One region of the Brucella anthropi ATCC 49188 genome, then DNA from elsewhere that is predicted to be linked to it. Evidence: predicted binding sites of a transcription regulator. Region 1 holds the regulator's gene; each other region holds the start of a gene.

Region 1 (7,587 bases):
CCGTCCGGAAACCTCCGGTCTCGGCGTCGCGCTTGTCGGTTCGCTCTACATGATGCTGATCGTTCTCGGTCTGTCGCTGCCTATCGGCGTCGCCGCTTCAATCTATCTGGAAGAGTTCGCCAAGAAGAACCGTTTCACCGACATGATCGAGGTGAACATCAACAACCTGGCAGCGGTTCCGTCCATCGTGTTCGGTCTGCTCGGGCTTGCTGTCTTCATCAATTTCTTCGGCCTGCCGCGTTCGGCGTCACTGGTCGGTGGTCTGGTGCTGACGCTGATGACGCTTCCCACCATCATCATCGCGACCCGCGCCGCCCTTCGCGCGGTGCCGCCGTCGATCCGCGCTGCGGCCCTCGGTCTTGGTGCATCGAAAACACAGATGGTGTTCCACCACGTCCTGCCGCTTGCCGCACCCGGCATCCTGACGGGAACGATCATCGGCCTTGCCCATGCGCTTGGTGAAACCGCACCGCTTCTTCTCATCGGCATGGTGGCTTTCGTCGCCGACGTGCCGTCCACGCCAATGGATCCAGCGACGGCATTGCCTGTACAAATCTACATGTGGGCGAATGAAGCAGAACGCGCCTTTGTGGAACGCACGTCAGGCGCTATCATCGTCCTGCTTCTGTTCCTTGCCGTGATGAATATTGCAGCAATCATTCTGCGCCGCCGCTTCGAGCGCCGCTGGTAAACGGGAGTCGAAAGCTATGAACCTGATGACTGAACGATCTCTCGAGAAAGCCGTAGGAGAAAAGATGAACGCCAACGCCAATTCCATAAAGATGCGCGGCGACAAGGTTTGCGTATTTTATGGCGAGAAGCAGGCGCTGTTTGACGTCGATCTGGAAATCCAGGAAAAGATGGTCACGGCGCTGATCGGCCCTTCGGGTTGCGGCAAGTCTACCTTCCTGCGTTCGCTTAACCGCATGAACGATACGATCGAAGGCTGTAAGGTCGGTGGCAAGATCACGCTCGACAATGAAGACATCTACGATCCGAAGATCGATGTCGTCGAACTGCGCGCCCGCGTCGGCATGGTGTTCCAGAAGCCGAATCCGTTTCCGAAGTCGATTTATGAAAATGTCGCCTACGGCCCACGCATTCACGGTCTCGCCCGCACCAAGGCCGATCTTGAAGAAATCGTCGTGACGAGCTTGCAGAAGGCGAGCTTGTTCGAGGAAGTGAAGGATCGTCTGCACGATGCGGGCACCGGTCTTTCGGGCGGCCAGCAGCAACGTCTTTGCATCGCACGCGCGATTGCGGTGAGCCCGGAAGTCATTCTCATGGACGAACCGTGCTCGGCGCTCGACCCGATTGCGACCGCGAAGGTGGAAGAGCTGATCGACGAACTGCGCCAGAACTATACGATCGTGATCGTCACGCACTCCATGCAGCAGGCCGCGCGTGTTTCGCAGCGCACCGCCATGTTCCACCTCGGCAATCTGGTCGAAGTGGGTGACACGGAAACCATGTTCACCGCGCCGACCGAAAAGCGCACGCAGGACTACATTACCGGACGCTTCGGCTGATCCGGAACTGCGCTTCAACAGATAGACAGTGCGGCTTCCCCGCAATTTATATTACGAGGTCTACTATGCCGTCTCAGCATACCGTTCGCTCCTACGACGAGGAATTGAAGTTTCTCTCCCATAAGATCGCCGAAATGGGCGGACATGCGGAACGTATGGTCGAGCAGTCGGTCGCCGCTATCGTCAATGCGGACAATGCGCTCGCACAGCGCGTCATCTCCGACGATCTCATTCTCGATGCCAGCGAGCGCGAGATTGACGACAAGGCTGTGATGATTATCGCCAAGCGTCAGCCCATGGCTGTGGACCTGCGCGAGATCATTGGCTCGATCCGCATTTCTGCCGATCTGGAACGCGTGGGCGATCTGGGCAAGAACATTGCCAAGCGCGTTGCCGCCGTTTCGGAATCACGCCAGCCGGTAAAGCTTTATCGCGGGCTCGAAACACTCGCCGAGCTGGCGCTGACCCAGCTCAAGGATGTTCTCGACGCCTATGCGTCGCGCTCGGTGCAGCAGATCAATGTCGTTCGCGACCGCGACGACGAGATTGATGCCATGTACACGTCACTGTTCCGCGAGCTGCTGACCTACATGATGGAAGACCCGCGCAATATTTCCGCCTGCACGCATCTTCTGTTCTGCGCAAAGAATATCGAGCGTATCGGCGATCACGCGACCAATATTGCGGAGACCGTCTACTACATCGTGACCGGCCTGCAAATGCCGGCCGAACGACCCAAGGAAGACCTGAGCCACGGTATTGTCGTGGATGAGGCGCGTAAACCCTGAACTGCAGCCGACCGGACCACGGTCTGGCGGTTGAGAATGAGTGAATAGCGCGGCGGCACGCGGTCGATTGGGGGGATTGTATCCACCGCCCGCCGAATTTGGATAGGGAAATACTGGATGTCACAGGCACCCAAAATCGCTGTGGTAGAAGACGAAGAGGCGCTGAGCGTTCTTCTTCGCTATAATCTTGAGGCAGAGGGCTACCAGGTCGATACAATGCTGCGCGGCGACGAAGCCGAGATCGCCTTGCGCGAGAACGTACCGGATCTGCTCATTCTGGACTGGATGTTGCCGGGCGTATCGGGCATTGAGCTTTGCCGTCGCTTGCGCCAATGGCCGGAAACCGAACGCCTGCCCATCATCATGCTGACGGCACGTGGCGAGGAAAGCGAACGTGTTCGCGGCCTGAGCGTCGGTGCGGACGACTATGTCGTGAAGCCATTTTCGACGCCGGAACTGCTGGCGCGCGTCAAGGCGATGTTGCGCCGGTCGAATCCGAGCATTCTTTCGCACGTGCTGAAAGTGGGCGACCTGGTTCTCGACCGCCAACAGCATCGTGTCTATCGCAAGGAAAAGGAAGTTCGTCTCGGACCAACGGAATTCCGCCTGCTCGAATATTTCATGATGTCGCCCGGTCGTGTCTTCTCACGTAGCCAGCTTCTGGATGGCGTTTGGGGACCGGACATCTATGTCGACGACCGCACGGTGGACGTCCATGTCGGACGGCTGCGCAAGGCGATCAATGTCGGTCGTGCGCTCGATCCGATCCGCACCGTTCGGGGTGCGGGTTATTCTTTCGGGTGACCGCTGCGGTCATCTCGGCGTCAGGAACTGAACTTGTCCGACCCACCACGGTATCCGTGGCGGGTCGTTTTTTGTTTAAGACCCAGCTTTGCAAGGTGCGGATCGTGCTCGCCCGATTCGCATTGCAACAACCCGAAACGGGTCTCAAAAGTATGATCTCACGCGATGTTACAAATCTGTTGTCAAAGTTGACAAAGAGCAATGGAACCGGCCTGGAAGCAGAAATTCTGCAGAAGATTTGAAACACCACGAATGTGTATGCAAAAAAAGTACAAGCAAAAGCGAATTAAGGCAGCGATATGGCGTGTATTGCGAGACTTTGAATCTCGTTAAATCAATATCTTACCTGAATCGCTAATTCTCGTTAAGGAATTATTAATATATTTAAAGGGCTTGTAGGCACATTCGCAATCTCGATTCGGAATTGTTTTAGGACTTTTCAGCGGTCTCCAGCATTGTTGGGATTTGACCCGCCGCCTTTTTTTGGCCTAAAAATTCCAAAACCTTGAATTCGATTGAGCGACTGTAGGACGTGTGATTTTGATCTTCGTCCTCTTTGACTTGCACCGCAGTCAGACGTTCGCGCACATCGTTCCAGATGTGTTCGCCTGAATGGATGACTGGATCAGTTAAGGGTCCTAACATGAGACTGAGCCATTGACGCGCGCCGCGAAGTGGAAATTGCCCGCTCTTATCGGGCTGGTGATTGCGCCTTTCGTGGTGACCGGTTGCACGACAACCGGAACCTCGGGAAAAGCCAATTCGGAAAAGACGGCGGCAAGCCACGTCAAATCCGTCAATGGCGTGAAGACCTACACCTACACCGCACGGGACAAGAATTGCCTTGAACGTGCGATGTTCTTCGAATCCAATCGTTCGAGTTCCGACGGTCTTCTGGCTGTTGGTACGGTCGTCATGAACCGTCTCGCGTCGGGACGTTATCCGGATACGATTTGCGGTGTCGTCGGTCAGAAGAACCAGTTTGCGCCCGGTGTGCTTACCCGCCAGATGAATTCCAAGGCGCTGCCTGATGTTCAGGCCGCTGCCGACGCGGTTCTGAAGGGTGAGCGTCATCCGAAGCTCAAGAACGCCATGTTCTTCCACACGGCGGGTCTGAAGTTCCCTTACAACAATATGCATTACGTGCTCGTAGCCGGTGGAAATTCCTTCTACGAGAAGCGCAATCGCGACGGTTCGCTGCAAAATCCGGTTCCGCAGGAGCCATACAATCTGGCTATGGCCTATTCGCCGCAATCGCCTTCCGTTCCGCAGGATCCGTCTTATGACGTGACCCTGCCGCAGACCGGTCCAGTTCCGGGAACGGAACCGACCGTTCAGGTGGCACTCGCGGAAGCGGCAAAGGCTCAAAGTGTGGAACAGAGCACTGGTGCTGGTCCGCAGGCCCGTGGCGAACGACTGGCACGCCATCGCGGTGTGGCTGCACCTCAGCAGGAACAGCATATGCAGGTGGCTTCCTACCAGCCGCAATTCGATACGACAGCCCCGCAGCCGACATCGCTTGGCTATGCTCCGGCAAGCCAGAAGCAGGCTGACGCCATTGGCGCGCTTCTTCTGTCCCAGGACCGTCCAGAAGCACCGCTATAAGAGGCGATTTTACAATCAGATAATCTGCAACGCCGGTCTGGTTCTACCTTACCGGCGTTTTGATTTTTCTGGCTGATTGTCGTCGCTTTTCGGCGAAAGTTTCAGCGATAGATCGGGCGATAGATCACCATCGGAGTGTCGTAGAAATCGACCTGATTCTGCCAGGCACGCCGGTCAGCTCTGCGATCGAGGTCCAGTCGCATGAGACAGTTGGCGAAAGCGTCAGTTTTGGCCTTGAAGCCATAGCTGCGGCAGGTCTGTTCGTCGGCCGCACGACGTTGTTCAGGTGTCATGGTCACGCAGCCCGCCAGAAGGCCGATAACGCCCAGCAAAATAAGCATTTTCTTATTCATTACTGTCTGCTTTCTCCTGCAACTGACTGCAGAATTACTATACTGCAAAGGCAGGAAAAAAGGTGGTGAAATTATGCCGTCTGATAAACTGTCGGTGATTCCATATCCAAAAAGGTCTTCCACCCATGGCTCATGAACAGCTGAACCCAGTCATCGATCCGGTGAAACTCGAACGTCTCGCGGAAGTCGCCGTTCGCGTTGGTCTGCAATTGCGCGAGGGGCAGGATCTCGTCATTACCGCACCGGTCGTGGCCTTGCCGCTGGTTCGCCTTATCGCCAAGCATGCTTACAAGGCTGGAGCCGGACTGGTAACGCCATTCTTCGCGGATGACGAATTGGCGCTTGCGCGTTACGAGAACGCATCCGACGCGAGTTTCGATCGTGCGGCAAGCTGGCTCTATCAGGGAATGGCGAAGGCCTATTCGAATGGCGCTGCCCGTTTGGCCATTGCAGCTGATAATCCGATGCTCCTCTCCAGCCAGGACCCGGCCAAGGTTTCACGCGCCAACCGGGCCAACTCGAAAGCTTATCAGCCGGCTCTCGAAAAGATTGCCGGTTTCGATATCAACTGGAACATTGTCTCCTATCCCAATCCGGCATGGGCGAAGCTTATGTTTCCGAACGAACCGGCGGACATCGCGACCCGCAAGCTGGCCGATGCGATCTTCGCGGCTTCGCGCGTCGATGTCGACGATCCGGTCGGCGCATGGGCGGCACACAATGCAGCGCTTCGCACCCGCACCCGCTTCCTGAACGGCAAGGCTTATAGCGCCCTGCATTTCAAAGGTCCGAACACCGATCTGACGGTCGGACTTGCCGACGGTCATGAATGGCACGGCGGCGCGTCTACGGCGAAGAATGGGATTACCTGCAATCCGAACATTCCGACGGAAGAAGTGTTCACCACACCTCATGCACTACGGGTCGAGGGCTATGTGACGAGCACCAAGCCTCTGTCGCATCAGGGCACATTGATCGAGGATATCGCGGTTCGTTTTGAAGGTGGACGAATTGTCGAGGCGAAGGCAAGCCGCGGTGAAGAAGTGCTCAACAAGGTGCTGGATACGGATGAAGGTGCCCGTCATCTGGGTGAGGTGGCACTGGTGCCGCATTCCTCGCCGATCTCGCAGAGCGGGCTTTTGTTCTACAACACGTTGTTCGATGAAAATGCCGCAAGCCACATCGCGCTTGGCCAGTGCTATTCCAAGTGCTTTATCGACGGCGCAAAACTGACACCGGAACAGATTAAGGCGCAGGGTGGCAATTCGAGTCTCATCCATATCGACTGGATGATTGGCTCCGGCCAGATCGACGTCGATGGCATCAATGCGGATGGAACCCGAGAGCCAGTGATGCGCAGCGGCGAATGGGCCAACTGATTATCGCGAATAGAAAAGGCCGGGAATTCCCGGCCTTTTCATTGCATCTGTGAGGTCAGTTCTTTTCCTGAACGTGGGCCTCAAGGAACCACAATGCCTTGTCGAGACCACGGGAAGCGGCGGTAAAAATATCCGCCGTATCGTCGTCACCTGCATCATCTGCATCCTTGATCGACTTGCGCACAAGATTGGCAACGTCGCCATAACGCTCGATCAGTGCAAGCAGATGATCGTGAACGGCATAGATGTCGGTTGGATAAGGCTTGAGCTTGCTTTCCTTGGCCACGACCTGCGTGGTGCCATAGGCCGTTCCGCCGATCTGCACGGCACGCTCCGCAATCGTGTCGACATGTTCATCGAGATCGGCGCGGAAGCCATCGAGCATTTCATGAACGGCGATGAACTGCGGTCCCTTGAGGTTCCAGTGTGCCTGCTTGGTGATGAGGGCAAGATCGATTGTCGCGGCTAGATTTTCGTTGAGCAGCGCGATCATTGTCGTCTTCGTATTGGAAGGAAGATCGTTGCGGGTTGCATGCATCGACTTCTTGGACATTTTATCCTCATATCCTGTTGTTCGATCCGGCTTGGAGCGGCTGGGAGATGTCGCTTATGGTCACGGGTGGGTGTTCCAAACGCAAATGAACCCGCCAGATCATTGTAAGGCTCGATTGCTGAATGGGCCTTGTCGCCGTCAGGACAAAGCAAAAACGTTGCCGCACCCGGTTTTCAAACGTATATCGCCAAGTTTTGTTCCGCGAGAAGGGCTAAAAAACGAAACTGATCCAGCCTTTGGACAAGACTTGGCTTGTCGCGAGGTAAAATCTGATTTACCCGGTTGCGCATGAAGATACTTGCGCTTGATACTGCCGCTTCGTGGTGTTCCGTTGCCGTCTACAATGCCGACGGCGATGTCGTGCTTGCCGATGTGAGCGAAAACATCGGCAAGGGACATGCGGAAGTATTGATGGACTATATCGAACGTGCTGTGACTGAGGCGAAACTGTCGCTCCGCGATATGGATCGGGTAGCGGTCAATATCGGACCGGGATCGTTTACCGGCGTTCGTATCGGTGTCTCGGCAGCACGTGGCTTTGCATTGGCGCTCGACGTTCCTGCCATCGGCATAACG
Region 2 (7,587 bases), on a different replicon from region 1:
ATAGAGGGCATAGCGTTGGTTTCCCGCTAAACAACGCTAAGGGGGAACAAACAGGAAAAGACGCTGGGACGATCCCGAATCGTCGATGTTGTCTTGTCCTCATCAATTGCAGTAGCCGTCAGAGAGCGCCAATTAGAACGCCACCTGCCGCGGCGGCGAGCACCACGATCCAGGGTACGATCTTCCACGTCATCAACAGCACGAAGCAGGTGAGTGCCAGGGCGAACTGGTATGGGCCGACGATGGCGCTGGTGAAGACCGGATCGTAGAGTGCCGCGCCAAGGATACCGACCACGGCAGCATTGGCGCCGCGCATCAGGGCTTGCGCGCTGTCGCGTTTGCGAAAGCTGTCCCAGAACGGAATGACGCCGAGCAGGATCAAAAAGCCCGGCAGGAAAACCGCAATCAGCGCAATGCTCGCGCCGATGAGGCCGTTGGGCTCCGGCCCCAACACGGTTCCGAGATAGGCCGCGAAGGTGAAGAGCGGCCCCGGAACAGCCTGCGCCGCCCCGTATCCGGCTAGGAACTGATCGTGGCTGACCCAGCCGCTTTTCACGACTTCTGTTTCGAGCAGCGGCAGCACGACATGGCCGCCGCCGAAGACCAGTGATCCCGCGCGGTAGAACGAGTCGAAGACGGCCAGCTCTTGTGAGGGTATGGCGGGGGCGAGGATCGGCAGTCCGATCAGCAGGGCGAAGAACAAGACGAGCGAAACTGCTCCAAACGTCCGTGAGACGGGGAATTCGATGTGCCGGGTGATTGCTTTGTGATGATTGCGGCAGAAGAGAAGGCCTGCCGCCGCGCCGGCGGCGATCGCCGCCACCTGGCCGAGTGCGCCCGCCACAAGCACGATGATCAGCACCGCGCCGAGAGCGATCGTGGCCCGTTCGCGGTCCGGGCAGAGGTTCCTTGCCATGCCCCAGACGGCCTGTGCCACGATGGCAACAGCAACGATCTTGAGACCGGTAATAACGCCGCCGCCGACCGGGCCGCCAAATGCCGCAGCGCCATAGGCGAAGAGAACAAGTAGGAGCGCCGACGGCAGGGTAAAGGCTGCCCAGGCCGCAAGTGCACCGAGCGGACCGCCGCGTAAGAGTCCCAGGGCAAAACCGACTTGGCTCGATGCCGGGCCGGGCAGGAACTGGCTGAGCGCCACGAGATCGGCATAGCCTTGCTCGTCGATCCATTTGCGCCGCGACACCAGTTCGTCGCGAAAGTACCCAAGATGCGCAATCGGCCCGCCGAAGGAGGTGAAACCGAGCTTGAGAAAGGTTGTGAAGACCTCCCCGGCCGAGCCTCTGACGGCGCTGCTTTCATCGTGGCTCGTTGTTGTATCCGTCATCGTTTCATTGCCTCTCCGGTAAATTCACGGACGCGCTCCTTGGCCAAGGCGAGACCTTCGCGCCCTTTGTCGGTAATGGAATAGAGCTTGCGCACCGTGCGGCCGTCGCGCTCCTCGCGCGAGGTTAGGTAGCCGTCCCGCGTCATCTTGTGCAGCAGCGGATAGAGCGTACCGGCAGACAGGCGGTAGCCGTGGCTTGCCAGTTCATCGATCATCCACTGTCCGTAGATCTCATGCTCGGCTGCGTGATGAAGCACGTGCAGACGCACGAGGCCGGAGAGGAGATCATGGTGCTCCATCTTCAGCGAATGCCTTTTCCCAAGCGCATCGTTTTCCGATTGGCTCCCTGTCATGCCACCTGCCTTCTTGATTCGCGGAATGATCGGTTCATACTATCCGTTTACGATAGCGAAAATCGATTGCAGGGAAAAGACAAAGATATGGAACTCATCCTGATCGGCCTTGTGGCGCTGCTGACCGCCGGTGTAACGCTCTTCTCCGGTTTCGGTCTTGGGACGATCCTGATGCCGGTCTTCGCGCTGTTCTTCCCGGTGCCCTTGGCGATCGCGGCGACCGCGGTCGTGCATTTCGCCAACAACATCTTCAAGTTCGGGTTGATGGCCAGGCAAGCCGATTGGCGGGTCGTGGCACGGTTCGGGGTGCCGGCCGCCCTCGCTGCCATCGTTGGAGCAAGTCTTCTCACCTGGTTCGACAGGATGCCGGCTCTCGCGAGCTACATGCTCGGTGGATCGGCCTATGAAATCACTGTCGTCAAGGCGGTCATCGGTGTGCTGATTGTCGCCTTCGCCCTGCTGGAACTATGGCCGCGCTTTCAGGCGCTTGCATTTCCGCCGCGCTGGTTGCCACGCGTGCTGTCAGGGTTCTTCGGCGGCCTGTCCGGCAATCAGGGGGCGTTACGTTCTGCCTTCCTCTTGAAGGCGGGCCTTACGAAGGAGGCTTTCGTCGCCACTGGTGTCGTCGCGGCGGTGATAGTCGATGCGGTACGGCTGGTCACTTACGGGACGAGTATCATGGCGGATAACCTTGCCCGGTCGCAGGAAATGCTCATGCCGGTAGTCATCGGCACGATCTGCGCGTTCGCCGGTTCGTTCGTAGGCAAGCGTGTCCTGCAGAAGATCACGTTGCGGACCGTGCAGCTTATCGTGGCTGTGGCCATGTTGGTGATTGGGGCCGGACTTGTGTCGGGTCTGATCTAAAAACACCAGCATACTCGCGCGGGACGCGGGCAATGGATTGATCGGCGTCAAGGCGACCGGCGCTTTGGTCCGCACGAGATCACGGTGGTCAAAGCCGTGGTCAGACTCGAAAGCTTCATATAGCTGTCATCGAACAGCTATATCGAATTCCGATATCGGTATCCGAGGGAGATGAGATGCGGGACGGTATTTATCGTGTGCTTTTTCTTTCACGCCGCAATTCCGCGCGCAGTGTGATGGCACAGGCAATCTTGAACAAGATTGGCAAGGGCAGGTTCGAAGCCGTCAGCGCCGCTGTCGATCCCGCACCCGCAATCGAACCTGTTGTTCTGGATTTGCTGCGGAGCGCGGAGTATCCGGTGGAGGACATGAAGCCTCAGCACTTTGAAGCATTCGGAGCGTCCGGGGCGACGGAGCTCGATTTCGTCTTTACGCTGAGTGACACCGCTGCAGGCGAGCCTCTCCCCGAATGGCCCGGTCTTCCGGTCACGGCCCACTGGCGCTGCCCGGACCCGACCCTGGTCAAGGGTGAGGCGTGGGAGCGCAAGCGGGCGTTCACGGAGGTTCTTGCAGGACTGGAGCGTCGGCTGGGCATCTTCATCAATCTGCCGTTCGCCTCGCTGGACCGCATGAGCCTGCAGAACCGGATCCAAGATATCGGTGAAGCACGAGAGCCCTAGGCTCAGCAATCGGCCCTCACCTGAGGGCACAGCGTTGCATCGGCTCTAAGTGCTTCGACTAACACCCAGTCGACGCATTTCCCGATAGACTGTCGACCGCCCAAGGCCGAGCTGCTTTGCCGCTTCGGCGGGAGATATGCTGGCTGCGATCAGTTTCATCGCCGCATCGACCTTTTTCATGTCGAGCGGCTGGCGCCCCGGCTTCTTTCCTTTCGCTCGCGCGGCGGCGATGCCGTCCTTTGTGCGCTCCGAGATCAACCTGCGCTCGAAATGGGCGATGGCGCCGAAGACATGGAAGATCAGCTCGCCGGCAGCCGAGGAGGTGTCGATCTTTTCCTCGAGGCTGAGAAGGTCGATCTTGCGCTCCCGCAGCATCTTCACGGTTTCCAGCAATTCCGCCAATGACCGTCCGAGCCGGTCGAGCCGCACGACCGCGAGCGTGTCGCCAGCACGGGCATAGGCAAGCAGTTCGGCCAGGCCCGGCCGGTCCATGTTCTTTCCGGATTGGACGTCGCTGAAAACCTTTATGGCACCGGCCTGCTCAAGGCGCATTGCCTGGCCGGCGACATCCTGATCACCAGTCGAGACGCGCGCATAACCGAGAATTGCCCCCATATTCATGTCTCCGAAACGTCCGTTCTGTGGACAACCGAAGCTGCGTGTGTCGGAATACTGTGATTCCGTCCACAGAATATGTCTCTTTATTCCGAACTGTCCATGAATTTTCGAGTCCTTTTAGGGGCGGCGGAAGGAGCACCATGCGCAAGCACGAACTGCTGAACGAAGCCGAGCGGGAACAGTTGCTGGGTTTTCCGACGAGCCGAGACGATCTTGCCCGACTTTACACCTTCGAACCGCACGACCTCGACCTGATCCGGCTTCGCCGAGAGAATCGCAACCGTCTCGGTGTTGCTGTTCAACTTGCGCTGTTTCGCCATCCCGGCATGACATTGGCACAAATTCTTCAACGCAGCGCCGGGCTTTCCGAAGAACTCGTGTCCTTCATTGCCGAGCAGCTCGACCTGCCGGAAACTGCCTTCGCCGCATATGCCGTCCGCGACCAGACAATGACCGATCATGCCCGCGAGCTCGCCTCGGCACTCGGCCTTCGAGGCGCAAGCCGGACCGATATCCCCTTCATGATCGAGGCGGCCGCCAAAGCTGCCTGGGGAACGGACAAGGGTGTCGTGATCGCCGCCGGTATCATTGACGCGCTGCGCCAGGCCAAGATTCTTCTGCCTGCTACCTCGACCATAGAGCGCGCTGGCATTGCCGGCCGGGCGCGTGCCAGAAAACAGGCGGCTCATGCGCTCCTGTCCGGTCTTCGGCCGGCTCAACTGGACGCGCTCGATGCGCTTCTGGCTGCAGATTCGACCGGCGCTATGCCGCTCACCTGGCTCAAGACGATCCCGGTGGCTGCAAAGCCCGATCACGTTCGAGGCATTCTCGATCGTCTGGGCGTGGTGCGGAGGATCGGCATCCCGCCGAAATTAAGCGCCGCCATCCACCCCGCCCGCTACCGGCAGTTCGTGCGTGAGGGGCGCGTGTCCCCCGCCTATATGATCGAGCGTTACACGACGTCGCGCCGGCGGGCGACGCTCGTTGCATTTCTGATCGACCTCGAAGAGCGGCTTACCGACGCGGCCATCGAAATGGCAGACAAGCTGATCGGCGGTGCGTTCAGCCGTGCCCAGAACAAGCAGGCCCGCCGCTATGGGGCGACCGCGAAAGACGTCGCCCGGCTGATGCGACTGTTTCGCGGTACGATCGACGCTCTTGCCGGTGCTATCGACAACCACTCGGACCCGGTCGAGGCAATTGACGAAACTGTCGGCTGGATCAATCTGCTCAAAGCCAGACATGAGATTGCCGAGCTCGCCGAAACTGCCGATGTCGATCCCCTCACGGTGGCCGTGGACCGCTATGCGACATTGCGGAAGTTTGCTCCGGCGCTGATCGAAGTTCTCGAATTCAAGGCCAACCGAGGAAGCACGCGAACGATAGCCGGCGTTCAAAAGCTTCGCGAACTCAACAGGTCGGGCAGGCGCGATGTGCCGCCGGATGCGCCGATGCCGTTCAAGGAGGAATGGCGGAAGCTGGTGATCGAGCCGGATGGCAAGATCAATCGTCGGCTCTACGAAACGGCTATGCTGGCGCACTTGCGCAACAAGTTGCGTTCCGGGGACGTCTGGGTTGAGCGGTCGTCAGCCTATCGCCGCTTCGACAGTTACCTTCTGCCGGAACCGGCCGCCGCTCCAATCGTCGCCGAACTCGGATTGCCGACCGCCGCCGACACATGGCTCGAAAAGCGCGGCCGGGAACTGGACTGGCGGCTGAAGAAATTCGCGCAGCGCCTCAAACGCAACCAGCTTGAAGGCGTCCGCTTTGCCGAAGATCGGTTGCAGGTCTTACCCGTCAAGACCGCAGTTCCCGACGAAGCCGAAGCACTCGCCGATCGCCTGGACGCAATGATGCCGCGCATCCGCATCACCGAACTGCTGCATGAAGTGGCGCGCGAGACCGGATTCATGGCGGCCTTCACCAATCTGCGCACCGGCGAAAACTGTCCGAACGAGAGCGCGCTGCTGGCCGCAATTCTGGCCGATGCGACCAATCTCGGGCTCTCCCGCATGGCGGCCGCCAGCCACGGCGTCACCCGAGACCAGCTCATCTGGACACAAGACGCCTACATTCGTGAGGATACCTACCGGGAAGCGCTCGCTACCATCATCAATGCTCAACACCGCCTGCCTATCGCTTGGGTCTGGGGTGACGGAACCACGTCAAGTTCTGACGGGCAGTTCTTTCGTGGCGGCAAACGTGGCACGGCAGGAGGAGACATCAACGCCCGCTACGGCGTCGATCCGGGCTTCAGCTTCTACACCCACGTCTCCAATCAACACGGCCCTTTCCACATCAAGGTTCTCTCGGCGGCGACGCACGAGGCGCCCTATGTGCTCGACGGGCTACTTCACCACGGCACCAATCTCTCGATTGCGGAGCATTATACCGACACTGGCGGCGCGACCGATCATGTGTTCGCGCTCTGCGCCATGCTTGGGTTCCGTTTCTGCCCGCGGCTACGCGACTTCCCGGATCGCCGACTGATCCCGATCGAGCATCCCGCGGGCTATCCCGAAATCGCGCCGCTCCTCGGCAAACGCATCCGCACCGATGTCATCCGCGAACATTGGGATGACGTGATGCGTCTGGTCGCTTCGCTCAAGACCGGCCATGTCGCGCCATCGGTGATGTTGCGGAAGCTCTCGGCCTATGAGCGTCAGAACAAGCTGGACATAGCGCTTCAGGAGATCGGCAAAATCGAGCGAACCCTGTTCATGCTCGACTGGCTGGAAAGTCCGGGGCTGCGACGTAGATGCCACGCCGGTCTCAACAAGGGCGAGCAGCGCCATGCCCTCGCGCAAGCGATCTACACCTTCCGACAGGGACGCATCATCGACCGCAGTCACGAGGCCCAACAGTACCGGGCCTCCGGCTTGAACCTCGTCATTGCGGCGATCGTCTATTGGAATTCCACCTATATGCGTGACGCCATTGAGCATCTGCGCTCGCAGGGGGAAGCTGTTTCCGACAATCTCCTGGCTCATACCTCCCCGGTCGGGTGGGAGCACATCGCCTTTTCCGGTGACTTCCTCTGGGATCGCGCCGCAAAGACGACCGGCCGGAAACCGCTCAACTTATCTACAAAACAGCGAGTGGCGTGACCGCGTTCCACCTTAACGTTGTTTAGCGGGAAACCAACGCTATGCCCTCAACTTCATGTCGTGCGAGATACCTCGACGATGAACTTTGCTTTTATGATAGTTTTGGTCAGGCTCGAGCCGAGCTTGACAGAGCCCAAGAACAGGTAGTTCCGCGAATACTTTCGGGCGTAATGACCGCTTTAAATCACTATTCCCCGGTAATTCGCTGCGTCGGACAAGAGAACTACGGCATCACCGCAGATGGCGTTCGAATATTCGATCTCCGCTTTGGGATATCAAACAACATCAGCGTATCCCGCCTTGTTGCAGCCGATACTATGACTGAGTCTCTTTCGAGCGCTCTTAGACGCGGACGTTCGCTCGCGCCTCAAGTCGCGAGCTTCTATGATCTTGCTCACAAGGAAGCCGACCCAACAAAACAGTATCTTCTCCTTTTCATCACGTTGGAGTTGGCAATCGGAATAGCCTTCCAGTGCAGCTATCGCCAAATCGCAGCGCAAGGCGCCCAAGCTCAACTGCGAGATCATACTAAGGTTAGGCTTCAAGAGAAGTTCACTTGGTTGCGTCAATTCGTTTGGACGACACTTAATCCGGATGATGATCAACTTTTCCAATCACTCCGG
Region 3 (7,587 bases), 1.0 Mb from region 1:
CGGAGAGCGCGAGCGCAGAATGGACAGTTCGTCTGCCGAGGCCAGCAGCGGATCGAGCCGCTGCTCGTTCTTCGGCAGAAGCGAATAAAGATAGCCTTCACGCACGCCGAGCGCCGAGAAAACGATCTTGGAGGGTCTCATCAGACGGATCGTCTCGAGCAGCACCGTGGCGCCATAAGACAAAAGCTGACGGCGGTTTTTCGAAACCGCTTCAATGCCGCGCATCGTGTCGAGATTGCCCTTGGCAACGCGCTTGAGGAAGCTCTGCGCGTCCACCGGATTCATCTCGTAGCCGTGCATGACGTGCAGCGGATAGTTCTTCGCCGTCATATGCAGCTTGGCAAGGTTACGCCAGGTGCCGCCGACCGCATAGAAAACCTGGCCCTGATGGGCTTGCAGAAGCGTCGCCTTTGCGAGTTCCGTGCGCGCAATCTTGGTTGCCTCTGGCAGCCGTCCATCGGACATATCCTGCAAGCGCAGACCACCGAGCGGCAAGGTGATCCCCTCGCCTACCTCGTGGTCGTCCACCGCGATCAGCTCAAGGCTGCCGCCGCCGAGATCGCCCGTAACACCCTTCGGCTGGAAGAAACCGGAAATAATGCCGAGCGCCGAGTAATAGGCTTCTTCCTTGCCGGACAGCACTTCGATGTGCCGGCCGAGAATGGCTTCCGCCTGTGCGATGAAATCCGGACCGTTTTTCGCTTCGCGTGCAGCCGCAGTCGCCAGCGCGTGAATGGAAACCGCGCCGGCCTGTTCGGCCAGAGCGCGAAAACGCTTCAGCGCACGAAGCGCCGCTTCAACGGATTTCTCGTTGAGCTTGCCGGTTTTCGCGAGGCCCTTTCCGAGGCCGCAAAGTATCTTTTCATTGAAAAGCACCGTCGGCGAACGGACGATGCCTTCATAGATGACGACACGGATCGAGTTCGAGCCAATGTCGATGACCGCGACGGGCTTGAGTCCCTTGAGGCGGCCTTGTGCTACAGCTGGACTCATGCAGTCGTTTTTCTTTCCGCCTGCGCGCGCTTGCGATGCGCGATAAGGCGGGGGGCCGAAGACTTCAGCGACTTTCCGCGACCCGACAGGCTAGGATTGGTCATGAAATATTCCTGCGCGTTGAAAGCTTCCTCTCCTGCTTCTTTTTCTATCCGGCGAGAGGTGCCGTCCGCAAGTAGCTGATAGCTCTGTTGGTTATCAATTATGTTGGCAAACATGATTTGCGACAGGATTTGCTGATGCACTGTTGCATTTGTGATCGGAACAAGCGTCTCCACGCGGCGATCAAGATTGCGCGGCATCATGTCGGCGGAACCGATATAGACGATTGCCTTGTCGGAAGGCAGATCATTGCCATTTCCGAAGCAGAAAATGCGGCTGTGCTCGAGAAAACGTCCGACAATCGACTTGGCGCGAATATTGTCGGAAAGCCCCGGAACGCCCGGACGCAAGCAGCAGATGCCACGCACGACCAGATCAATCTGCACGCCCGCCTGGCTCGCCACGTAGAGCGCGTCAATAATCTGTGGATCAACCAGCGAATTCATCTTCATCCAGATCGCAGCCGGACGCCCCGCCTTCACATGCGCAACCTCGTCCTCGATGTGCTTGAGGATTCGCGCACGGAGCGTGAAAGGTGAAATCGCTATCTTCATCTCTTCGGCAGGCTGTGCATAGCCCGTGATGAAATTGAAGATATGCGCCACGTCGCGAGCAATATCCGCGTCCGACGTAAAGAACGACAGGTCGGTATAGATCCGCGCCGTGATCGGGTGATAGTTGCCCGTGCCCAGATGCACATAGGAGCGCAGCTTCTGATCTTCACGGCGTACCACGAGCGACATTTTCGCGTGGGTTTTCAATTCGATGAAGCCGAACACAACCTGAACGCCCGCGCGCTCCAGATCGCGTGCCCAACGAATATTCGCTTCCTCATCGAAGCGTGCCTTCAGCTCGACCAGCGCCGTTACCGACTTGCCCGCTTCTGCAGCATCGACCAATGCGCGCACGATCGGGCTGTCATTGGAAGTGCGATACAGCGTCTGCTTGATCGCCAGCACATCCGGGTCGGCTGCAGCCTGCCGCAGGAACTGGACCACCACGTCGAACGATTCATAGGGGTGGTGGACCACAATGTCCTTTTCACGAATCGCTGCGAAGCAATCGCCGCCATGCTCGCGAATACGCTCCGGGAAACGCGGATTGTAGGATACGAATTTGAGGTCATCCCGCGGGATCGAAACGATCTCCGAAATCATGTTGAGCGCCAGAAGACCTTCATGCACGCTGATGCGGTTTTCCGAAACGCCAAGTTCCGTCGCCACGAAGACGCGCAGGGCTTCTGGCATTTCGCCATCAAACTCGATGCGGATCACCTGACCGCGACGGCGACGTTTCAGTGCTGTCTCGAAGAGACGAACGAGATCTTCCGCCTCTTCTTCCACTTCGATATCGCTGTCACGGATGATGCGGAACGTACCGGCGCCGCGCACTTCATAACCGGGGAACAGTCGCCCGATGAACAGGCTCACCGCGTCCTCGATAGTAATGAAGCGGTAGGTGTTTTGCTGGTCTGTCGGCAGCTGAATGAAGCGCTTGAGCGCGACCGGAATACGCAGAAGGGCCGTCATCGGATGATTGTCGGCGCGGCGCGCAAGCTGCAGGGCGATGGAAAAGCCGAGGTTCGGAATGAACGGGAACGGATGCGCCGGATCGATGGAGAGTGGCGTCAGGACAGGGAAAATCGTTTCGAGGAAGTGGTTTTCAAGCCATTCCTTTTCGGGCTTTGAAAGCGCCGACGGGCGAACAATCTCGATGCTGTCCTGTTCCAGTTCCTCGCGCAGCATACGCAGGCGTTCCTGCTGTTCTTCCTGCAAGCGCCCTACTTCGTCCAGAACGAAGTCGAGCTGTTCCTGCGGCGTGCGTCCATCGGCGCTGCGCATCGCCACACCGGCGCGCACCTGAGCGGCGAGACCGGCAATGCGGACCATGAAAAATTCATCGAGATTGGCGGCGGAGATAGACAGGAAGCGCAGGCGTTCAAGCAGAGGCTGCCGCATATTCGCGGCTTCTTCGAGAACACGCCGGTTGAATTGCAGCCAGGAAAACTCGCGATTCACAAAGCGGTCGGAACTTTGCATCAATTCGCCGTTCAAAGCTTTGTGAACGTCAGGGGCTACGTCCGCATCGGGAACGACGGTTGGGTTGGGGGCTAGTCCGGCTGTCATTTCGTGTGTCCCGCCTTCAATCGCGTTGGGGGTTTCGCTCGCCATAACGCTGTTTTCGCTCATTTTTCCTGTCCCGACTTCCACCGGAACATTCCGGCTCTGCCTTAAGCCTATGGCTGTCATATGACAGTTTGATAGCAATTAGCTTGAAATGTCCTCAGAATTGATGAAAACGCTTCCGGAAACAAGACTTTCGCGGTACACGCATGCCAATGTCTATGCATGATCCTGTCCGGGACCCGGTTCAGGATCATGCTCATACCGCCCATCGACCAGAACCGGAGCATATTATGTCCGATCACATTATTCCTCACTTTCAGAACGACGCCGGCCATGCGGCCATCGAAATCGGCGTGAAGGAATTCATGTGCGTCGGTGCAAACCCACCTTTCGATCATCCGCACGTGTTTCTCGACATGGGTGATGAAAGTGAAGTCGTTTGCCCGTATTGCTCGACCCTCTATCGCTACAACGCCAAGCTCCATGCCGACGAAACCGTTCCGGCTGGCTGCGTTTACGAAGCACCCGCCGACAAAGCTGCCTGATCTGGGCAGCCTCACGGGGCTGAATGCCGGATGATCTCATCGACATGAGCAAAGGGCGCATATTGATTGCCGGGGCCGGAGTTGCCGGTCTGTCGGCAGCATTGGAGCTGGCAGCGCGCGGCTGGAATGTCCGGCTTGTCGAAAAGGCCGAGACCCTTTCGGAAGTCGGTGCTGGCCTGCAACTTGCACCCAATGCGATGCGTCATCTGGAACGGCTCGGCGTTGCCGGCCGTCTTTCTGCACAAGCCATAACGCCGGAAGCGCTCTACCTCATGGATGGGCGCAAAGCGCGTCCGCTGATGGAAATGAAGCTTGGCGACAAGGCTTCTCAGCGCTGGCACCATCCCTATGTCGTTTGCCATCGCGCCGATCTGCAATCCGCTTTGCTCGACGCCTGCCGTGAAGAGCCCGGCATCGACATCAGCCTCGGCGCTGAAATCACAAATCATCGCGTCGAAAACGGCGCTGTTGCAGCCACTATCCGCCGGGGCAATTCCGAAGAATCTGTCGACGCTGCATATCTGATCGCCTGCGATGGCGTCTGGTCGGCGGAGCGCTCGAAGGCAGGTTTCAGCAAGGCAAGGTTCAGCGGCCATATTGCCTGGCGCACTACGCTCGCGGCGGATGCCCTCCCCGCATCGTTTTTATCCGCCATGAAAACGAGTAACGCCGTTTCAGCATGGCTCGGCAGGCAAGCGCATTTCATCGCCTATCCGGTCAAGGGCGGCAGTTTCTTCAATTTCGTCGCCATCACGACGGGCGAAAACCCCGGCGAAGTCTGGTCCAGAACCGGCGATCCGGCGCGCTTGCGCTCCATCTACGCGGAGTGGGGCGCGCCCGTTCGCGATGTGCTGGCGGCTGCCGATGAGTGGACCTATTGGCCGCTTTTCGAAATGGCAGATGCTCAATTCGTCGGGCCTGACCGGACGATTTTTCTCGGCGACGCTTCGCATGCGGTCACACCTTTTGCTGCGCAAGGTGCCGCCATGGCGATCGAGGATGCAGCGGCCCTTGCCGAGGCGCTGGACAGTGGCGAACATGAAGCAGGACTGAAGCGCTTCGATACCGTCCGCAAGGAGCGGATCGCTGCGGTTGCCAAGCGCGGCCAGTTGAACAGGTTCGCCTATCACGCCACCGGCATTTTCGCGCTTGGCCGCAACACGCTCTTCGCCATGCGCAGTCCGGATAGTTTCCTGAAGGATCTGGACTGGCTCTATGGCTATGATGCCATTGCGGCCGTGCGGAATTAAGCTGCGTCGCGCGCAGCTTCGAGCGTCGCAACGTCGAGCTTGACCATCTTCATCACGGCATCGGCCACGCGCTGGCGCTGTTCGGCTGTGCCGTTCTGCAGGACATCCAGCAACATCTGCGGCACGACCTGCCACGAGAAGCCATACTTGTCCGTCAGCCAGCCGCATTCCATCGGCGCGCCGCCCTCCATCAGTTTCTCCCAGAACATATCCAGTTCCACCTGATCCTTGCATTGGACGAAAAGCGAAACCGCCGGGGAAAACTTGAAGGTCGGCCCGCCGTTGAGGCCGGATATCGCCTGCCCGTCGAGCGTGAAGTTCGCCACAACCACATCCGTGCCTTCGGGCTGGTGTGCATGCTCAAATCGAATGAAGCCATCGACGGAAGCCGATCTTCCGCAAGCGCGGAAGATCGAGACATAGTGGTTCGCCGCTTCTTCGGCCTGCTTGTCGAACCAGAGACAGATTGTCAGACCTGACATTGTTTCCTCCTCAGCCCATAACCTTCTTGGCTTCTTCCATATCCATCCACATTATCTCCCAGATATGGCCGTCAAGATCTTCAAAGCTGCGTCCATACATGAATCCATAGTCCTGTTTCGGACCCGGATCCGCCTTACCGCCAGCGTTTACCGCTTTCTCAACGGTGGTATCGACTTCAGCCTTGTTTTCCGCGGACAAACAGACCAGCACTTCGCTGACCGTGTTGGCATCTGCGATCTTTTTCGGCGTAAACTGGCTGAACTTTTCGTGGTCAAGGATCATCACGTGGATCGTATCCGAAAAGACCATGCCGGAAGCCGTTTCGTCCGAGAACATTGGATTCTTGGTAGCCCCGATGGCTTCGTAGAAGCTGGTCGACTGCGCAACATTCTTCACTGGCAGGTTCACGAATATCATTTTCGGCATAAGATTTCCTCCGTTGGAAGGCCAAGTGGCCTGATTTTATTTTACGATTATCTATCGCCTGCCCGGCTCCCCCGGCGATAAGATCGAGCCATGAGTCTGAGGCCCGACATGCAATCGATGCTTGAGCCTTCCGGGCGTAAAACAATTCACGCAATTGGCATCGGAAGAACTCAAAGTTCGCTTGTACATAATGGCATATAAGTTATAATTAGCAACCATGAAGTTAGAAAAAATAACCAAACCGGAAAAACCAACCGCCAAACGCAGTTATGACGATGCTTGCGCTGCGGCCCATGCCCTTGATTTGATTGGGGAACGCTGGTCGCTTCTGGTTATGCGCGAATTGATGTTCGGTCCCAAACGCTTCAGCGATCTGCGGGCTGATCTGCCGGGTGTGAGTGCAAATGTCCTCAGCCAGAGGCTTGAAGGGCTGGAAGAAGCAGGCATTCTTCGCAAGACAAAACTTCCACCTCCCGCATCGGTGCAGGTCTACGAACTGACTGAATGGGGTTATGAGAGCGAACCCATCCTTCAGACGTTGGGTCGTTGGGCCGCGCGTTCACCAAAGCATGATCCCAACCTGCCGATTTCGACCGCTTCATTCCTGCTGTCGCTCAGAACCATGATGGATCATGATAGGGCTCTCGGTATGCGCGCCGTGATCGGTCTCCGTCTGGACGGAGAAGATTTTACCGCACAGCTGAACGATGAAGGGATTCGGATAGAGCGCGGCACAGCGCAGAAATACGATCTCCATTTCGAAAGTTCACCGCGTATGCTGGCTGCCGCCATCTATGGCGGGCAGCCTCTTTCAGTGCTGGAAAGCGCCAATATTCTCAAGGTTATAGGCGACCGTACCCTTGCGGAAAAATTCGTGACGTTGTTCCCGCTTCCCGACAAGGCGCCCGCACCCGAATAATATATGCAACTTTTTAGTTGCGTATTTCGTTAAGTACCCTATATTGGCAACCATTAAGTTGCCAATTACGGAGGATGCATATCATGACCATTGCAAACAATACTGACCGCATCGCGAAAACCGTCGATATTCATGCAGGGATCGACCGCGTATGGCGCGCCCTCACCGATCATGAAGAGTTTGGGAGCTGGTTTCAGGTCAAGATCGACGGGCCGTTCATCGTCGGCACCCGTTCGACCGGCCACATCACCTATCCCGGTTTCGAGCACGAGCCTTGGGAATCACTCATCAAGGAAATGAAGGCACCAAGCTACTTTGCCTTCACTTGGCATCCCTATGCGGTGGACCGCAGTATCGACTATTCCAAGGAGCCGCCGACGCTGGTGGAATTCAAACTGGAACCGATCGAGACCGGAACGCGGCTGACGGTGGTCGAAAGTGGTTTCGATGCCTTGCCTGCCGAACGCCGGCCGCTGGCGTTGCGGATGAACGAGGGCGGCTGGGAGGAACAGGTCGGCAACATCAAAAGACACGTCGAAAATGTATGATAAGCCAGAGATGACCGGTATGGACATGTCCATGGTTTTCGCAGCGCTCGCCGATCCGACCCGGCTGGCGCTCATCGAAACCCTGAGTGATGGCGAAAGCCGTTCGATTGTGGTGCTGTCGCAAAACGGCAGCATCACCCGGCAGGCCGTCACCAAGCATCTGTCCGTGCTGGAACAGGCAAATCTGGTCGAACG
Region 4 (7,587 bases), 1.4 Mb from region 1:
CGATCACAACGACTGTGTTGCCCTGTTCCACCAGCTCGTGCAGCACTTCAAGCAGCTTGGCCACATCGTGGAAGTGCAGGCCGGTTGTCGGTTCGTCCAGAATATAGAGCGTGCGGCCCGTTGCGCGGCGTGACAGTTCCTTGGCAAGCTTCACGCGCTGCGCTTCACCACCCGAAAGCGTCGTCGCCTGCTGGCCGACCTTAATATAGCCGAGACCCACCTTGACGAGCGTTTCCATCTTGTCGCGAACGGCAGGCACGGCGGAGAAAAACTCCGCACCTTCCTCGACTGTCATATCCAGCACATCGGCGATGGACTTGCCCTTGAACAGGACTTCCAGCGTTTCGCGGTTGTAGCGTTTGCCGTGACAGACATCACAAGTCACATAGACATCCGGCAGGAAGTGCATCTCGATCTTGATGACGCCGTCGCCCTGACAGGCCTCGCAGCGTCCGCCCTTCACATTGAACGAGAAGCGCCCCGCCTGATAACCGCGCGCCTTGGCTTCCGGCAGACCCGCAAACCAGTCGCGGATCGGCGTGAAGGCGCCGGTATAGGTTGCCGGGTTGGAACGAGGCGTACGACCAATCGGCGACTGGTCGATATCGATCACCTTGTCGAGGAATTCCAGCCCCTCGATGCGGTCATGCTCCGCCGGATGCTCACGTGAACCCATGATGCGGCGCGAAGCGGCCTTGAACAGGGTTTCAATCAGGAAGGTGGATTTGCCGCCGCCTGAAACGCCAGTGACGGCGGTGAAGGTTCCAAGCGGAATATCCGCCGAGACATTTTTCAGATTGTTGCCACGCGCGCCGACGACCTTGATGCGCTTGGACTTTGAAATCTTGCGGCGTTCCGCCGGAACGGCAACTTCCATCGCGCCTGACAGATATTTGCCGGTCAGCGAGTTCGCATTGGACATCACGTCCTGCGGCGACCCTTGAGCGATGATCTTGCCGCCATGGACACCTGCCGCAGGGCCGATATCGACCACATAGTCGGCGGTCAGGATCGCATCTTCGTCATGTTCGACCACGATGACCGTGTTGCCGAGATCGCGCAGATGGCGCAGCGTGTCGAGGAGACGCGCATTATCACGCTGATGCAGGCCGATGGATGGTTCATCCAGCACGTAAAGCACGCCGGTCAGGCCGGAACCGATCTGCGAGGCAAGACGGATACGCTGGCTTTCACCGCCCGACAGCGTGCCGGAATTGCGCGCCAGCGTCAGATAGTCGAGGCCGACATCATTGAGGAACTGCAGGCGCTCCCGGATTTCCTTGAGGATGCGGGCGGCAATCTCGCGCTGCTTGTCGTTAAAGCTGCTATCAATGTCGCGGAACCAGGCGTCGGCCTTGCGGATCGACATTTCCGTGATCTCGCCAACATGCTTCATGCCAACCTTGACCGCAAGCGCTTCCGGCTTCAGGCGGTAGCCGTTACAGGAAGGGCAGGGGGTCGAGGCCATGAAGCGCTCGATATCTTCGCGCGACCAGGCGGAATCGGTCTCTTTCCAACGGCGTTCCAGATTGGGGATCACGCCCTCAAAAGGCTTCGTCGTCTGGTAGGAACGCAGGCCGTCATCATACTGGAAGGTGATTTCCTTGCCCTTGGTGCCATAGAGAATGGCCTGCTGGGCTTCTTCCGAAAGATCAACCCAGCGCGCACCGATCTTGAAGCCATAGGCTTTGCCAAGCGCTTCCAGCGTCTGATTGTAATAGGGCGACGAAGACCGCGCCCATGGGGCAATCGCGCCGTCCTTCAACACTGCCGTTTCGTCGGGAACGATCAGGTTCGGATCAATGGCCTGCTGCGTGCCGAGACCATCACAGGTCGGGCAGGCGCCGAACGGGTTGTTGAATGAGAACAGGCGCGGTTCGATTTCTGGGATGGTGAAACCGGAAACCGGGCAGGCAAACTTTTCCGAAAACAGAATGCGCTCATGCGTTTCGTTGGCCGACTTGTTGGCAGCACCACCTTCAGCCGTTTCTTCAGGCGGCAGCGGCTTGTCAGCAAACTCGGCGACGGCCAGACCTTCAGCAAGCTTGAGGCATGTTTCAAGACTGTCGGCGAGGCGGGTCGACAGGTCAGGCCGCACCACGACACGGTCCACCACAACATCGATGTCGTGCTTGTATTTCTTGTCCAGCGCCGGAACGTCGGCGATTTCATAGAAGGTGCCGTCCACCTTGACGCGCTGAAAGCCCTTCTTCTGAAGCTCTGCCAGCTCCTTCTTGTACTCGCCCTTGCGGCCACGAACGATGGGCGCGAGGATATAAAGGCGCGTGCCTTCTTCCAGCGCCATGACCCGATCAACCATCTGGCTAACGGTCTGGCTCTCAATGGGAAGGCCGGTCGCAGGCGAATAGGGCACACCCACGCGCGCAAAGAGCAGGCGCATATAGTCGTAGATTTCGGTGACGGTGCCGACCGTCGAACGCGGATTGCGGCTCGTCGTCTTCTGCTCGATGGAAATGGCAGGAGAGAGGCCGTCGATCTGGTCGACATCCGGCTTTTGCATCATTTCGAGGAACTGGCGCGCATAGGCCGAAAGACTTTCGACATAACGGCGCTGGCCTTCCGCATAGATCGTATCAAAGGCAAGCGAGGATTTGCCCGAGCCGGAAAGCCCCGTCATCACGATCAGCTTGTCGCGAGGCAGATCGAGATCGACATTTTTCAGATTGTGTTCGCGCGCGCCACGTATGGAAATGAATTTCTGATCGCTCATTCCGCGTCCTGCCTGCTCATGATGCCATGGATAACGGGCGCCGAATGGTAAAACACGTCGCGCCGGTGTCTAATATGGGGTGAAACCCTCCAATAAGAAGGGGGCTCCGGTCATTCATCGGTGCACTCTTATCATTAGAACAAATATCGAACAACCAGCCTTCTGATAGGCGATACGAAATGTGAACGCAAGAGCGTTGACTGTCACTCCTGACAGGAGCAGACTACCCTTACTCGCTGATAGCGGAGAGGTGCCGCGGTGGGATGACACGGCATCGGCAAGAGGTCCGCAGGAGGCGGGGAGACCCAGTAGGGAGGTTAAGGAGCATGAGTCCACCTGACTACAGTGCCTAGCTTTCACAGAGATGAAAGCACAATCCGTTTCGGTTGCGGCAGCATCTTTTCGCAAGGAATGATGCCTCGTTGATCGAAAGTGTGATTGCCGACAATTTGAATTTGCGCGGAATGCAAATGGCCGTGCGCCTTTGTGATCCGAAAAGACCTGCCGACGAATTAATGTCGACACATGAGCATTGCTCAAACCCCAAGCCCTGCGCGCCAAAGATACAGTGAGCGGCAGGGCTTTTCCTTGGAAGCTGATCCCGTTTGCCAAGCGCAGGCAGCTATTGCTTTATGAAGGTTGTCGGCAAGGCTGTTTTGAAATTAAGGCAGATGCAGTTTCAGCCCCTGAAATGAGGCAAACTGCATTATCAGCGCGGTAAACGGTGCAAAAACCCACTGAAATTTATGGCGAACGCAAGGCTTTTTAATGTCGGAAGGTTGCATTTTGAACAAAACAAGAACATAAACTCTGTGGACATTGAAGAATTCACCGGCCCGGATTGAGCACGCTTTGAGCCAGTCCTGTAAGGTGAACATATGAGTTTCTGGTGATGGCGCATTGTTGCGCCTGATCTTTCATTTGAAAAGTGCCTCTTGTCCGCGCGAAGCAGTGCGGAAAGAGTGTGCATGCAAGACCCGGAGTAATTTTCGATGGCTGGTAGCGTCAATAAAGTCATTCTGGTCGGCAATCTTGGTGCCGATCCGGAAATTCGTCGTCTGAATTCCGGCGACGTGGTTGCCAATCTGCGCATTGCAACGTCGGAAAGCTGGCGCGATCGCCAGAGCGGCGAACGCAAGGACCGCACCGAATGGCACAGCGTTGTCATCTTCAATGAGAACCTCGCCAAGGTTGCGGAACAATATCTGAAGAAGGGTGCCAAGGTTTACATCGAAGGCGCGCTCCAGACCCGCAAGTGGCAGGATCAGAACGGCAATGACCGTTATTCGACGGAAGTCGTGCTGCAGAAGTTCCGTGGTGAACTGCAGATGCTCGATAGCCGTGGTGAAGGCGGCGGTGAAGGCCGTTCGTTCGGCGGCGGTGGCGGCAACCGTAACCAGATGTCTGACTATTCCGGTGGCGGCGGTGATTTCGGCTCGTCCGGCCCATCCAATCAGGGTGGCGGCAGCGGTGGCTTCTCGCGCGATCTGGACGACGAAATTCCGTTCTGAGAACGGATATAATCCAGTTTATAAGTTAAATTTGATAAGGCGCTGTTTTACAGCGCTTTTTCTATTGGATCATACTTCCAATTCTCTAGGAAGCATGATGTCTGATTGCAAGTTCGTCAGCGCGACTTGCCCTCAGATGTAATCTGCTCACCGTCCTCTTTGGTGAATGATGCGACGGGGTTTTCCAGAAGCGGCAGAACCAGCTCAGAGGGACGGCAAAGCCTGGTGCCGCGCGGCGTTTCGACGATGGGCCGGTTGATCAGAATCGGATGAGCCATCATGAAATCGATCAGCTCGTCATCAGTCCATTTCGGATCGGACAGCCCGAGTTCGGCATAGGGTGTACCTTTCTCGCGCAATAGTTCGCGTGGTGTCATGTTCATTGCCGCCAGCAGACCGAGCAGACGTTCCCGCGTGGGTGGATTCTGCACATATTCGATGATGACGGGCTCTTTGCCACTGGCACGGATCATTGCCAGTGTATTACGCGAGGTGCCGCATTTTGGATTATGAAAAATGGTCACGGTCATTGGAAATTTCCTGTCTGGATTGAGCGCGTTCATAACAGCTTCGAGAGCAGTTCAGTGCCAGCACGATTCAGTTCATGTCATTCATCTGCGGGTCACCGGGATACGTGTCGATAGAAAACTCCATATTATCCGCTGAAAACCGTGTCAGCGAATACTGGATCGGCACTCCATCGGTATTCACATTGATCGCCTTGGCCGTCAGTACAATGGCGCCGGGCGAAAGCTTCAAATGTTTCAGATCATCCGAATCCGCATGGCGGGCGGATATGATTGTCGATTTACGGAAGTAGTCGGCAACTCCTGCTTTTCGGAAAGCCACGGTGACGGAACCGCTTTCCGCATAATCCTCGGCAATTTCCGGAAATTGTTCGGCACTGATCCAGAGTGTTGCGCGCGACACGGGGCGTCCGTCGGCGCTGTGCAAGGTTTCCAGCCGCAGGACAGGTGAACCAGGCTCGATCTCAAGAGCTTCGGCTATATCCGGGGAGGCAGGCGCTGTGCCGGAAGCGAGCAGCGCGCCTTTCATGTCCCGCACTTGCGAAGCCAGTGATTGCGAAATGCGGGTGCGACGTCCGATCTGATAGGTGAGGCGCTTTGCATTGGCAACGAAGGTGCCGCGCCCTTGCTCGGCACGCAGCACGCCTTCCTGCGTCAGCGCGGCAATGGCGCTGCGCACCGTATGGCGATTGACTCCAAACCTGTCGGCAAGTTCCATCTCGGCGGGCATACGCGCACCCGACTGAAGCCTTCCGGCTCTGATCTCGCCGCGTATCTCGTCGGCAATCTGCCGCCAGATGGCCACGCCGCTGTTTCTCTCAATTCGTCTGGTCTTTGTCATCAACTGTCATCGTCCTGTCATTGGCAGGGTGTATTCATTCTGGTATTGTATAGTTGTCTATATAACTAGACAATTTGAGAGATCAAGTCAACGGGAGTGCATCCCGAAAAACATGAAACGGTTTTCGGACAAGATGCGCCTCAAAACAAACTCCAGAGCATTGATCTGATGCAATCAGGTCAAAGCGCGCTCTGGAACTAACAGGGCAGGGAAGCTCATGTACGGTACGGAGCAAAGTGCGAAGGGAGGCGGAGCCGGTTCCGCCACTGAAAGCGGAACAGTGCCGGATGCAGTGCCAGATTCAGTTCAAGCCGCACGGCAGGCAAGCATGGCAGTTCTTGCGCGTGCAAGCGGCGAAGAGCTGCATGCCTTCTGGCAGGCATGGTCCAACAAGCCGGAATTTGAAGTTCTGCGCGGACCGGAAACCGGTCTCGTAATGCTGCGTGGCCGCATTGGTGGCGGCGGTGCATCCTTCAATGTCGGCGAGGCAACGGTGACGCGCGCTACGGTGCGGCTCTCCGACGGTTCTGTCGGTCACTCTTATGCGCTCGGTCGCGATCAGGAAAAGGCGCGGCTTGCCGCTGTCTTCGATGCATTGTGGCTCGATGAAGGCCATCGCGATGCCGTGGAGGCACAAGTGCTGAATGTCTTGCGCAAACGGTTGAACGATGCCGATGCCAAGCTGCGCGGCGAAGCCGCCGCTACCAAGGTCGATTTCTTCACAATGGTCCGGGGAGACAATTGATGCTTCCTTTTTCTCTCGAAAACAGCACTTCCTCCGCGTTTGAGGGTGGCTTTGCCGATCCGGTGACGGATGCGCAGTCAGCTTTTCATGCCGTCATGCACGCCATGGCTAATCCCGGTCGCATTTATCCATTGGCTCGCACAGCCACACCACCGCAGCCGCTGACGCCTGAACTGGGCGTTATTGCAGCAACCTTGCTCGATCACGATGCAACTGTCTGGTGCGATGCAGCGATAGCAGCTGATGAAAGCGCAACCGCCTGGCTTACTTTCCACACGGGTGCGCCGCGTGTCGAAAGTGCGGATGCCGCGCAATTCGCTCTAGCCAGCAATGTTTCGCTGCTGCCGTCTCTGGCAGGGTTTTCGCAGGGCGACGCCGAATTTCCCGACTGTTCGACAACCGTCGTTCTCGCTGTTGCGTCACTGACAAGCGGACAGGGCTTTGTGCTGAAAGGCCCCGGTATCGATGGCGAACGTGCACTTCATGTCGAAGGTCTGCCGCAGGATTTCATCCAGCAATGGCGTGAGAACGGCGCACAATACCCGCTCGGCGTTGATCTTGTTCTGGTCAGCGACGGCGCTGTTGCAGCGCTTCCCCGCACAACTCGCGTTTCCGCTCTGGAGGGCTGAAAATGTATGTTGCCGTAAAGGGTGGCGAAACGGCCATCCATAATGCACACCGTCTTCTCGATGATCGTCGTCGCGGCGACCGTTCGGTTCCGGCACTGCGTCTCGATCAGATTGCCGAACAGCTGGCGCTGGCGGTTGATCGCGTCATGGCCGAAGGTTCGCTCTATGATCGCGAACTGGCGGCACTTGCTGTGCGCCAGTCGCGCGGCGATCTGATCGAAGCGATCTTTCTGGTCCGCGCCTACCGCACCACCTTGCCGCGCTTTGGCTATTCGCGGCCGATGGAAACCGCTGAAATGCTGATCGAACGCCGCATTTCTGCGACCTACAAGGATTTACCGGGTGGTCAGTTGCTCGGACCGACCTTTGATTACACGCATCGTCTGCTCGACCCAGATCTGGCCGGTGATGTTGCCGTTCCGGAACCCGAAATGCGGGAAGCCGTGAAGGAAGAGACGCCGCGTGTAACCGATATTCTTGGCGCGGTCGGCATGATTGAGGATGATGGTTCCCTGCCGGAAGGTCACGAACCGGGCGACCTGACCCGCGAACCGTGGACATTCCCGATGGAGCGCGATCTGCGCCTTCAGGCATTGGCACGCG

What was found. The regulator PhoB, encoded in region 1, activates phosphate uptake and scavenging genes when phosphate is short. The targets are predictions, from matches to a motif close to TGTCATNNANCTGTCAT.
Region 2: OANT_RS24515 (arsenate reductase/protein-tyrosine-phosphatase family protein) is a predicted target of PhoB. The motif match lies at 2,673-2,689, and genes of this name have one in related genera.
Region 3: OANT_RS13200 (RNA degradosome polyphosphate kinase) is a predicted target of PhoB. The motif match lies at 3,334-3,350, and genes of this name have one in related genera.
Region 4: phnF (phosphonate metabolism transcriptional regulator PhnF) is a predicted target of PhoB. The motif match lies at 5,615-5,631, and genes of this name have one in related genera.

What each region holds. Positions count from the first base shown of each region.
Region 1 is NC_009667.1:791,426-799,012, reverse strand. Features, by position in the region: gene pstA (phosphate ABC transporter permease PstA) at 1-691, shown strand, start outside; gene pstB (phosphate ABC transporter ATP-binding protein PstB) at 756-1,529, shown strand; gene phoU (phosphate signaling complex protein PhoU) at 1,595-2,317, shown strand; gene phoB (phosphate regulon transcriptional regulator PhoB) at 2,435-3,121, shown strand; gene OANT_RS03945 (cell wall hydrolase) at 3,779-4,726, shown strand; gene OANT_RS03940 (hypothetical protein) at 4,828-5,079, opposite strand; gene OANT_RS03935 (aminopeptidase) at 5,205-6,458, shown strand; gene dps (DNA starvation/stationary phase protection protein Dps) at 6,514-7,011, opposite strand; gene tsaB (tRNA (adenosine(37)-N6)-threonylcarbamoyltransferase complex dimerization subunit type 1 TsaB) at 7,300-7,587, shown strand, end outside.
Region 2 is NC_009671.1:27,427-35,013, forward strand. Features, by position in the region: gene chrA (chromate efflux transporter) at 119-1,342, opposite strand; gene OANT_RS24505 (PadR family transcriptional regulator) at 1,339-1,641, opposite strand; gene OANT_RS24510 (sulfite exporter TauE/SafE family protein) at 1,783-2,559, shown strand; gene OANT_RS24515 (arsenate reductase/protein-tyrosine-phosphatase family protein) at 2,736-3,239, shown strand; gene OANT_RS24520 (recombinase family protein) at 3,285-3,854, opposite strand; gene OANT_RS24525 (Tn3 family transposase) at 3,998-6,964, shown strand.
Region 3 is NC_009667.1:2,673,623-2,681,209, forward strand. Features, by position in the region: gene ppx (exopolyphosphatase) at 1-993, opposite strand, end outside; gene OANT_RS13200 (RNA degradosome polyphosphate kinase) at 990-3,221, opposite strand; gene OANT_RS13205 (zinc-finger domain-containing protein) at 3,512-3,766, shown strand; gene OANT_RS13210 (FAD-binding protein) at 3,811-5,016, shown strand; gene OANT_RS13215 (VOC family protein) at 5,013-5,498, opposite strand; gene OANT_RS13220 (VOC family protein) at 5,509-5,925, opposite strand; gene OANT_RS13225 (winged helix-turn-helix transcriptional regulator) at 6,143-6,844, shown strand; gene OANT_RS13230 (SRPBCC family protein) at 6,928-7,392, shown strand; gene OANT_RS13235 (ArsR/SmtB family transcription factor) at 7,403-7,587, shown strand, end outside.
Region 4 is NC_009667.1:2,306,257-2,313,843, reverse strand. Features, by position in the region: gene uvrA (excinuclease ABC subunit UvrA) at 1-2,731, opposite strand, end outside; gene ssb (single-stranded DNA-binding protein) at 3,724-4,242, shown strand; gene arsC (arsenate reductase (glutaredoxin)) at 4,359-4,772, opposite strand; gene phnF (phosphonate metabolism transcriptional regulator PhnF) at 4,840-5,613, opposite strand; gene phnG (phosphonate C-P lyase system protein PhnG) at 5,828-6,355, shown strand; gene phnH (phosphonate C-P lyase system protein PhnH) at 6,355-6,984, shown strand; gene OANT_RS11385 (carbon-phosphorus lyase complex subunit) at 6,987-7,587, shown strand, end outside.